2 regions of the Terribacillus saccharophilus genome follow, and region 2 is predicted to be linked to the other one. Evidence: predicted binding sites of a transcription regulator. Region 2 holds the regulator's gene; the other holds the start of a gene.
What was found. Region 2 encodes LexA, which represses DNA repair genes until DNA is damaged. Its sites were predicted from a motif close to CGAACATATGTTCG; they were not measured.
Positions count from the first base shown of each region.

Region 1 (5,290 bases), 1.7 Mb from region 2:
AATGGGTGTGATAGGCGGGGCAGCTGCAGACACCATCGAGATCGTCATCCTCAAAGAAGAAAATCCGTACAGGATAGTTTTCGGTGCCACGGACAACAGCCTTCCATTGATTAATGGATGGCGTAAAGCTTAGCCCTTGTACGCGCCCTTTATTGACATAGTCCAATCCTCTTCGGTAGAATCGATCGCCTGTCACTTTGATGATATCTTGTTTGTCGAGAAAATAAGATTGCATGAAAGCCCAGTCTCCAGTCTAAAAAAATCATTATCCTATCATTATAACAGATATAGCTATAGCCTTCCCTAATAGGATAAAAATAGGACAAAATAAAAAGGCAGCACTTGGCTGCCATTTCAGTTTATTTCTTTTTAACTTGGAATATCTGGGTTTCTCCAGCAATAGCTTGATCCGGGTAGAGTGCTTCTAATGTATACTCACTTGCTTCGTAATTGGTGATAATTACAGGAGTGATGCTGCTTTTCGCATTTGCTTCGATAAATGCTTTTTCGAAAGTGACGAGCTTATCGCCAGCAGAGACTTTATCGCCTGCTTTGACAAAAGTCTCGAAGCCTTCTCCCTTGAGATTGACAGTATCCAGACCGATATGGAGAAGCAGTTCCAATCCCATTGCTGTTTTCAAGCCGATGGCATGCTTTGTTTCGAACACTTGAACGACTTCTGCATCAATAGGGCTGACGATTGTCTCATCTGTTGGCTCGATAGCGATACCGTCACCCATCATCTTCTCGGCAAACACTGGATCAGGCACTTCTTCAAGCGGGACTACTTTTCCATTGACAGGGCTTACAAAACTTTCTTCCGTAATATTCTTACCGAATAGTTTCTTTAGCATATTATGTCTCTCCTCGGAATAGATCGAATTTTGATGAAAATCTTATTAGTATCATATTAAAGCGTTTTCTCCCTGCGGGTCAACGAAAAACATCCAGTCAGTTGGATATTGCCTAAAAGCGCTAACATTAGGTATAGTAGAGAAAGACTGATTTTTTGAGCGGAAATGAGGTTTGACGCAGTGTGATATAAGAAATCAATCACAAAGACAATCAGGCTATACGAATGATAATAGAACGGTAGGTAATGAACCGATGCAAATAAAACAAGAAGTACAAAAACGCAAGACTTTCGCAATCATCTCCCACCCGGATGCCGGGAAGACGACAATGACTGAGAAATTGCTCGTTTTCGGGAATCTAATTCGTACTGCAGGTACGGTAAAAGGTAAGAAATCAGGCAAATTCGCTACATCTGACTGGATGGAAATCGAAAAGCAGCGTGGAATTTCCGTTACATCATCTGTAATGAATTTTCCTTATAAAGATTATCAAGTCAACATCCTGGATACACCAGGACACGAAGATTTCAGTGAAGATACGTATCGTACACTAACGGCTGTGGATAGTGTTGTAATGATTATCGATGCGACAAAAGGTATCGAAGCACAGACATTGAAACTATTCAAAGTGTGTCGTATGCGCGGTATTCCAATCTTCACTTTCATTAACAAGCTTGACCGTGAAGGACGGGAGCCACTTGAGCTATTGGAGGAAATCGAAAGTGTATTGGATATCGAGACATATCCAATGAACTGGCCAGCAGGAATGGGCAAGCGTTTCCTAGGTATTTTTGATAGATACAACAAGCAATTTGTCCGCTTTAATGGTAATGAGGAAGAAACATTCATTCCTTATGATCAGCTGGATGATCCGCAGTATGCTGATTTAACAGGTGAATCTACATTTGAAGATACAAAAGGTGAGCTGGAGTTATTAGAAGAAGCTGGCGATCAATTCTCGTTGGATCGTGTGCTTGCTGGTAAGCAGACACCTGTGTTCTTTGGTAGTGCACTTGCACCATTCGGTGTACAGACATTCTTTGATACATTTGTTAATTTAGCGCCTGCGCCAGGCAGCCGCCGTACGACAGAAGGTATCGTATCTCCTGAGAATGAAGAGTTCTCTGGATTCGTCTTCAAGATTCAGGCAAATATGAATCCAGCTCACCGTGACCGTATTGCTTTCCTGCGTGTCTGCTCAGGAAAATTCGAGCGTGGTATGAGCGTTCAGCTAGCCCGCTCTGCGAAGCCGATCAAGCTTTCCCAATCACAGCAATTCGTCGCATCATCCCGTGATACGGTCGAAGAAGCATATGCCGGTGATATCATCGGTATTTATGATCCAAATATTTACCGAATCGGCGACACCCTCATTGAAGGAAAAGCGAACTTTGAATTTGATGAGCTGCCGCAATTCCCGCCGGAAGTGTTCAAGAAAGTTACTGCCAAGAACGTTATGAAAGCTAAGCAGTTCCAAAAAGGTATTGAGCAGCTTGTTCAAGAAGGAGCAATCCAGCTGTTCCGTGGTAAACGCGACAATAGCTATATTTTGGGTGCAGTCGGAGAGCTTCAGTACGAAGTATTCGAATATCGAATGAAAAACGAGTATAATGTAGAAGTGGTATTGGAATCGATGGGAGAACGCATTCCACGCTGGCTGAAAGCCGACCAAGTGGATGAACGTCTATTCGACGAGCGCAGTCTGCTCGCACAGGATCGCGAAGGGGATTACTTGGCATTGTTCAAGAATGATTTTGCCCTCCGCTGGTTCACGGATAAAAATCCAAAAGTCGATTTAATTGATCTATTTGAGGTCAACCAATACGATCAAGCTTCTAATTAATAATAAAGCCGTCAATTTTTGGCGGCTTTTTGCTATCTATTTGTTTATGTTTTGTATATTAGGTAAACATCTATACTAGCAGGTGTGTGGAATTTTAAACGAATGTTTGTTCGTGTTTTTATATATTTTATGCTATGATGAAACTAGCATACAGAACGGAGGAATTTGGCATTGAAAGAAAAGGAAACGTTTGAGTTAGTATCCAAATACGAGCCGCAGGGTGACCAGCCTAGAGCGATTGACGCCCTTGTCGATGGCATCCATCAAAACAAGCGTCATCAGACACTTCTCGGCGCGACTGGTACCGGTAAGACGTTCACCATCTCGAACATGGTGAAGGAGATAAATAAACCGACACTTGTCATTGCACATAACAAAACACTGGCTGGTCAGCTGTACAGTGAGTTTAAGGAATTTTTCCCGAACAATGCAGTGGAGTATTTCGTCAGCTATTACGATTATTATCAACCAGAAGCGTACGTACCACAGACAGATACATTCATCGAGAAGGACGCAAGCATCAATGATGAGATTGATAAACTGCGCCACTCCGCTACATCTGCGTTATTTGAACGTAATGATGTATTAATTGTGGCAAGTGTGTCCTGTATCTATGGCTTGGGTTCCCCGGAGGAATATAAAAGCCAGGTGCTGTCTGTCCGAGTTGGAATGGAGAAGGACCGAGATGCCCTGCTCCGCAACTTAGTGGATATCCAATACGCCCGGAATGATATTGACTTCCAGCGCGGAACCTTCCGTGTTCGCGGTGACTCAGTTGAAGTAATTCCGGCATCAAAGGAAGAACATTGCATTCGTTTTGAGTTCTTTGGAGATGAAATAGATCGGATTCGTGAAGTGGACGCCCTGACTGGCGAAATAATCGGAGATCGGGAGCATGTTGCTATTTTCCCTGCTTCCCACTTCGTAACGCGCGAGGAGAATCTCAAGAAAGCAATCGTCAATATTGAGAAAGAGCTTGAAGGCCAGCTCAAAGTCTTCAAGGAGCAAGGCAAACTGCTGGAAGCACAGCGTCTTGAACAGCGGACAAATTACGACTTGGAAATGATGAGGGAGATGGGTTTTTGTTCAGGTATCGAAAACTACTCAGCTCAGCTTACTTTCCGCGAACCAGGGGCCACGCCTTATACACTGCTGGACTTCTTCCCCGATGATTTCTTAGTTGTCGCAGATGAGTCCCATGTTACGCTGCCACAGATAAGGGGAATGTACAATGGTGACCAAGCGCGGAAAAAGGTGCTCGTAGACCATGGCTTCCGTCTGCCATCAGCTATGGATAACCGGCCGCTCACATTCCAGGAATTCGAGAAGAAGACAGAACAGCTTGTCTATGTATCTGCGACACCTGGTCCTTATGAAATCGAGCATACACCGGAAATGATTGAACAGATCATCCGTCCGACAGGATTGCTGGATCCCGAAATCGACATCCGTCCAATCGAAGGACAGATTGATGATATTATCAGTGAAATTTATAAACGGACTGAAAAGAATGAACGTGTATTAATCACTACGCTAACGAAAAAAATGTCTGAGGATTTAACCGATTATTTGAAGGATATCGGTATAAAAGTGGCGTATTTGCATTCAGAAATTAAAACGCTAGAACGAATTGAAGTTATCCGTGATTTGCGGGTAGGTAAATACGATGTACTTATTGGAATCAACTTGCTTCGAGAGGGTTTGGATATTCCGGAGGTTTCCCTTGTAGCCATACTTGATGCGGATAAGGAAGGATTCCTGAGATCCGAGCGTTCATTGATTCAAACAATGGGCCGGGCCGCTCGTAACGAAAACGGCCATGTCATTATGTATGCAGATAAAATTACCGATAGCATGCAAAAAGCGATGGATGAGACGGCACGACGCCGTGAGATTCAGATGGCTTACAATAAAGAGCATGGCATTACACCGCGTACCATCCAGAAGGAAGTGCGGGATGTCATTAAAGCAACGATTAGTTCTGAAGAGTCCGGAACAAATAAGAAAGATACACCGGACTTGACGAAGCTTACGAAGAAAGAAAAAGAAAAAGTCATAGCCGAGATGGAAAAAGAAATGAAACAGGCTGCACGCGATCTCAATTTCGAGCGCGCTGCCGAGCTTCGTGATCTTGTATTGGAACTAAAAGTGGAAGGGTGAAGAAAGTGGCGAAGAAAAATATTTCAGTCAGAGGCGCCCGCGCCAATAACTTAAAAAATATCGATATTGATATACCAAAGGATAGTCTAGTCGTATTGACTGGACTGTCTGGGTCAGGGAAATCCTCGCTCGCTTTTGATACCATCTACGCAGAAGGGCAGCGGCGTTATGTAGAATCCTTGTCTGCATATGCCCGCCAGTTCCTTGGTCAGATGGATAAGCCTGACGTCGATTCTATCGAAGGCTTGTCGCCAGCTATCAGTATCGATCAGAAAACAACAAGCAAGAACCCGCGTTCCACTGTCGGAACAGTTACGGAAATCTATGATTATCTGCGTCTTCTGTATGCAAGAGTCGGACGTCCAACGTGTCCGCGTCATGGTATTGAAATCAGTTCTCAAACAGTAGAGCAAATGGCCGATCGTATTCTGGA
Region 1 covers NZ_CP008876.1:3,204,234-3,209,523, forward strand. Annotated here, with positions in the region: gene GZ22_RS15900 (DEAD/DEAH box helicase) at 1-235, opposite strand, end outside; gene GZ22_RS15905 (PTS sugar transporter subunit IIA) at 360-854, opposite strand; gene GZ22_RS15910 (peptide chain release factor 3) at 1,108-2,697, shown strand; gene uvrB (excinuclease ABC subunit UvrB) at 2,869-4,857, shown strand; gene uvrA (excinuclease ABC subunit UvrA) at 4,863-5,290, shown strand, end outside.
Region 1: uvrB (excinuclease ABC subunit UvrB) is a predicted target of LexA. The motif match lies at 2,797-2,810, and genes of this name have one in related genera.

Region 2 (5,290 bases):
TCAGCTTCACAGTAGGTCTGATCCTTATACCGTTCTTTTTATTCTTCATGCTAAAAGATGGAGATAAACTAAAGCCATTTTTAACAAAGTTTTTTACAGGACATAAGTCCGAGAGCTTAAAAGAATTATTGCGAAAACTAGATCATACTTTGTCTAGCTTTATTCAAGGCCAGTTTATCGTAAGTTGCTGTGTCGGAGCGTTATTATATATAGGATATCTGATTATAGGATTGGAATACTCCTTAATCTTTGCTTTAATCGGTTTACTGTTAAACTTCATTCCTTTCCTTGGGCCGTATCTTGCCGCTGCTCCTGCTGTGCTGGTTGCATTCTTCCAGGACCCTATGCTTGCTGTATGGGCAGCAGTAGTCATGTTCATAGCTCAACAAATCGAAAGTTCCTTTATTTCACCTAATGTGATGGGGAAAGTATTGAAACTGCATCCGCTTACCGTCATTTCACTATTGTTGGCTGCTGGTAATATTGCTGGTTTTATCGGTTTGTTACTCATTGTTCCGATTTATGCAGCATTCCGCACGGCTGTTACTCATTTCTATGGAGAGTGGAGGAAGTATCACTTTGGCAGAAAGATACAAGAAACAAACTAATATCTAGCTTTCTTCTATAACTGAATGACGAAAACACAAAAGAGGAGCTTGCCATGTAGGCAAGCTCCTTATTTATACCGTTTTTAGCGTTCTTTAAGATAATAATCGTCCATACTGTGTTGTTCTCTGCGGTGGCTTCTTGTATATCCGCATTTACACGAATCAGTAACACTATCAATCTTATGACGGCCTCGCAACTTGCAGAAGAGCTTATACAACAGCTTCACAACACCACCCGCTTTCTAGCTTTTGGTAATATCATAATCTAATATACCCAAAAAATATGTCGAAAGAAGGCTAAAAGTATGTAAATTCTATGAAAAAAATAAAAAAACCGGCCGGAGCCGATTTTTTTATTGAATGGAGCGATATAAGCCGATTACTTTACCAAGAATGCTAACATTATCCAAAATAATAGGATCCATCGTACTGTTTTCTGGCTGCAGTCGGATCTGGTTTTCTTCCTTGAAGAAGCGTTTCACTGTTGCTTCATTGTCCTCTGTCATCGCAACAACAATCTCTCCATTTTGAGCAGTTTGCTGCTGTTTGACGATGACCATGTCTCCATCTAAAATACCAGCTTCTATCATACTCTCACCAACAATAACCAAAACAAAGATATTATCATCCGGTCCTACTAGATGGCTAGGTACAGGGACATATTCTTCTATATTCTCCACTGCTGTAATTGGAATACCAGCTGTTACTTTCCCGATTACCGGAGCGTAGTTTGCCTCGCCGCGAGGAATATCTGTTTGTTCTTCACTATCTAATGATAATACCTCGATAGCGCGCGGCTTTGTAGGGTCACGTCGGATAAGGCCTTTTTTCTCTAAGCGGGAAAGATGGCCATGAACTGTAGAACTTGAAGCCAAGCCAACTGCTTCGCCAATTTCTCTAACGGATGGCGGGTAGCCTTTATCGAGTACCTGCTCCTTTATGTATGCTAGAATCGCTTCCTGTCTTTTCGATAGTTTTATCATGTATCGAACACCCCGTGCATATATTTTTATTACATACAGTATACCATGATAGATTGCAATATACAAACATCCGTTCGAAAAAAAGCCTTGACTAGAACCTATGTTCGTATATAATGGAATTAACAAAGAGAACGCACGTTCTTGAAAACGGAGGGGTCTACCATGTTCAAAAAACTAGCAAAATCAGATCTATTCTATTATGTGCTTTTCGGCTTCACGCTTTTCTTCCTATACTTTACACTTATAATGAGCGTCTAATTAGTCGAAGTGAGAGGGTACATCAATGAAAGCAGTCATCTATTGCAGAGTAAGTACAGAAAAGGACGAGCAAGCAAGCTCGATTGAGCGTCAGCGCGAAGAGCTTATCAGTCTTGCTGCGTCCTCCAACATAGAGGTTATCGATATCATCGAAGAGAAACAGAGCGGTTATGAGATCGAACGTCCGGGAATTTTTCGCATGCTGGATATATTTACAGCACATGAAGCAGATTGTCTTCTCATTCAGGATGAGACGAGGCTAGGAAGAGGCAATACGAAGATCGCCTTGTTCCATCATCTTCAGAAGCTGGAGGTCAAGGTGTATACGTTAAGCCAGCACGGTGAATTCCAGCTTTCAGAATCAGATGGTATGGTGCTCCAGATCGTTGGTATTGTCGAGGAGTATCAGCGGAAGATTCATAATATGAAAATTAAACGAGGTATGAGAAGGGCAATTGAGGCCGGATATGATCCAAGTAAGAATTTGAGCAACCAGCAGGCTGCACCTGGCAGAGAGCGGATTGACTTTCCGATTCAAGAAGTAATCAGGCTGCGAAACAACAAGCTTACTTTCCAAGAAATCAGCTCTGTTCTGCGCGGTATGGGCTTTAATGTATCAAAGGCGACCGTACATAGAAGGTACCAGGAGTATCTTTCGCTTGAATCGGAAGACGCTAGCGGGTAACATAGGTATATTAACTCTAATGCTTAAAGGAGCATATACACATGTTAACTAAAGATAAATTAGCACGCCTAAATGCGTTAGCAAATAAAGCCAAGGCAGAAGGACTCAGCCTTAGCGAACAGAAAGAGCAAAAAGAACTAAGACAGGAATATCTGGGAAATGTACGTTCTTCATTCAAGAACCAGTTCAAGTCGATGACGGTTATGGATCGTGAAGGCAATGACGTTACACCAGAAAAAGTAAAACAATTACGTGATGAGAAATAAGAAGGGACGGCTGGCTCTATGCACAGCCTTTCCCTTCTTTTTCTATATATAAATCCTTGTTAATCTGAGGATTTTTGTATAGGATGAACAAGAGTACATAATTTGTTAGATGAAAGGGATGTTTACATGGTTCAGACTACAGAATTGCTTTCCATTAATACAATTCGTACGTTATCAATCGATGCAATCGAAGCAGCGAATTCCGGCCACCCAGGTATGCCGATGGGTGCAGCGCCGATGGCTTATACGCTTTTCACCGATTTCATGGCTCACAATCCGAAGAATTCCCACTGGTTTAACAGGGATCGTTTCGTATTGTCTGCTGGACATGGTTCCATGCTATTGTATTCCCTTTTACATTTGTCAGGATACAAAGTATCCATCGATGATTTAAAATCCTTCCGTCAATACGGTTCCCGTACACCAGGACATCCGGAAGTCCATCATACGGATGGTGTCGAAGCGACAACTGGTCCACTTGGACAAGGTATCGCGATGGCTACCGGTATGGCGATGGCAGAGGCACATCTTGCGGCGAAGTATAATAAAGAGGACTTCCCTGTCGTAGACCATTACACATACGCAATTTGTGGTGATGGTGACTTAATGGAAGGTATTTCACATGAAACAGCTTCACTTGCAGGTCATCTTGGCTTGGACAAGCTAATCGTGTTGTACGATTCCAATGATATTTCTCTTGATGGTGATCTTCACCACAGCTTCTCTGAAAACGTAGAGGATCGCTTCAAAGCTTATGGCTGGCAAGTTATCCGTGTCGAAGAAGGTAAGAATGTAGATGCAATTCGCGAAGCAATCAAAGAAGCGAAAGCAAATACAACTCAGCCAACTTTGATTGAAGTAAAAACAGTCATCGGATACGGTTCTCCGAACAAATCAGCTAAAAGTGCTTCTCATGGCTCACCACTAGGTGTGGATGAAGTAAAACTTACGAAGGAATATTACAAGTGGAAACATGAAGATTTCTACGTTCCAGATGAGGTTTATGCTGATTTTGAAGAGAAGGTCGTTAAAAACGGTGCTGAAGCAGAAAATGCTTGGAATGAGCTATTTGCGAAGTACGAAGAAGCTCACCCTGAACTTGCTAAAGAATTATCTACGGCAATTAAAGGAGAGTTACCAGAAGGATGGGCAGATACGCTTCCAACGTATGAAGAGGGCAAAGATAAGACTGCTACTCGTTCTGCTTCTGGTAAAGTATTGAACGCAATCGCAGATGCTGTGCCTAGCTTGTTCGGCGGAAGTGCTGACCTTGCAGGTTCGAATAAAACATTGCTTGCAAAAGAAGAGAACTTCTCTAAAGCGAACTATAGCGGACGCAATATCTGGTTCGGTGTGCGCGAATTCGCAATGGGTGCAGCATTAAACGGTATGGCACTTCATGGCGGATTGAAAGTGTACGGTGGTACATTCTTCGTATTCAGTGACTACTTGCGTCCGGCTATCCGTTTGTCTGCACTAATGGGAACACCTGTGACTTACGTATTGACACATGATTCTATTGCAGTCGGAGAAGATGGCCCAACGCATGAGCCGATCGAACAGCTTCCGTCACTTCGTGCAATGCCAGGTTTGAGTGTTGTTCGCCCAGCAGACGGTAATGAAACACAAGCTGCTTGGAGACTGTCACTTGAATCTGAAAAAGTTCCAACTGCACTTGTATTGACGCGTCAGGATCTTCCTACACTGCCATCTACGCAGCAAGCTGCATATGAAGGCGTGAAGAAGGGTGCTTACGTTGTAAGTCCTGCTCAGAAGGAAACTGCGGATGTTTTGCTTCTTGCTACTGGCTCAGAAGTACAGTTGGCTGTACGCGCACAAGAAGCGCTTAGGGAACAAAACATTGAGGCTTCTGTCGTCAGCATGCCTTCATGGGATCGTTTCGAGCTTCAAGAGCAATCCTATAAAGATAGCGTCTTGCCTCCTGCAGTGAAGAAACGTGTTGGTATTGAAATGGCTTCTCCGCTTGGATGGGAAAGATATGTTGGCGATGAAGGCAAAGTAATCGGTATTAATACTTTCGGTGCTTCTGGCAACGGAGATAAATTGATTGAAGCATTCGGCTTTACTGTTGAGAATGTTATTGAAAAAGTAAAATCCATCTTGGATTAATGTGAAGACCAGCCTTGGAATAAGGCTGGTCTTTTTCTTATATGACAAAATTCGAGTAAACTTTCGCAACTTCGTGCCTCTTTGCAACACGTTCCGAGGGATTAAGCATCGTTCCTGACGTATACTATTCTTTCAAAGGAGAAGGAGGGACAAGCTTATGAAAGAATACTTCGTCTATTGGGTAAAACACGAAATTTATTTCCGCTATTTTTATAAGTCGGATATCCTCTATCGTTTTTTCCTCTCCAGTCAAGTGGAGGATACTGTATACGTTCAGGAGCAGCTAGATTATATCACCTATGATTTCTCTCCTGGAGCGCCACTTCAGCAAGCTCTTTATCAGGATGATAGCGTTCATAT
Region 2 covers NZ_CP008876.1:1,396,029-1,401,318, forward strand. Annotated here, with positions in the region: gene GZ22_RS07065 (AI-2E family transporter) at 1-608, shown strand, start outside; gene lexA (transcriptional repressor LexA) at 962-1,591, opposite strand; gene GZ22_RS07075 (YneB family resolvase-like protein) at 1,875-2,534, shown strand; gene GZ22_RS07080 (DUF896 domain-containing protein) at 2,576-2,800, shown strand; gene tkt (transketolase) at 2,927-4,930, shown strand; gene sirA (sporulation inhibitor of replication protein SirA) at 5,088-5,290, shown strand, end outside.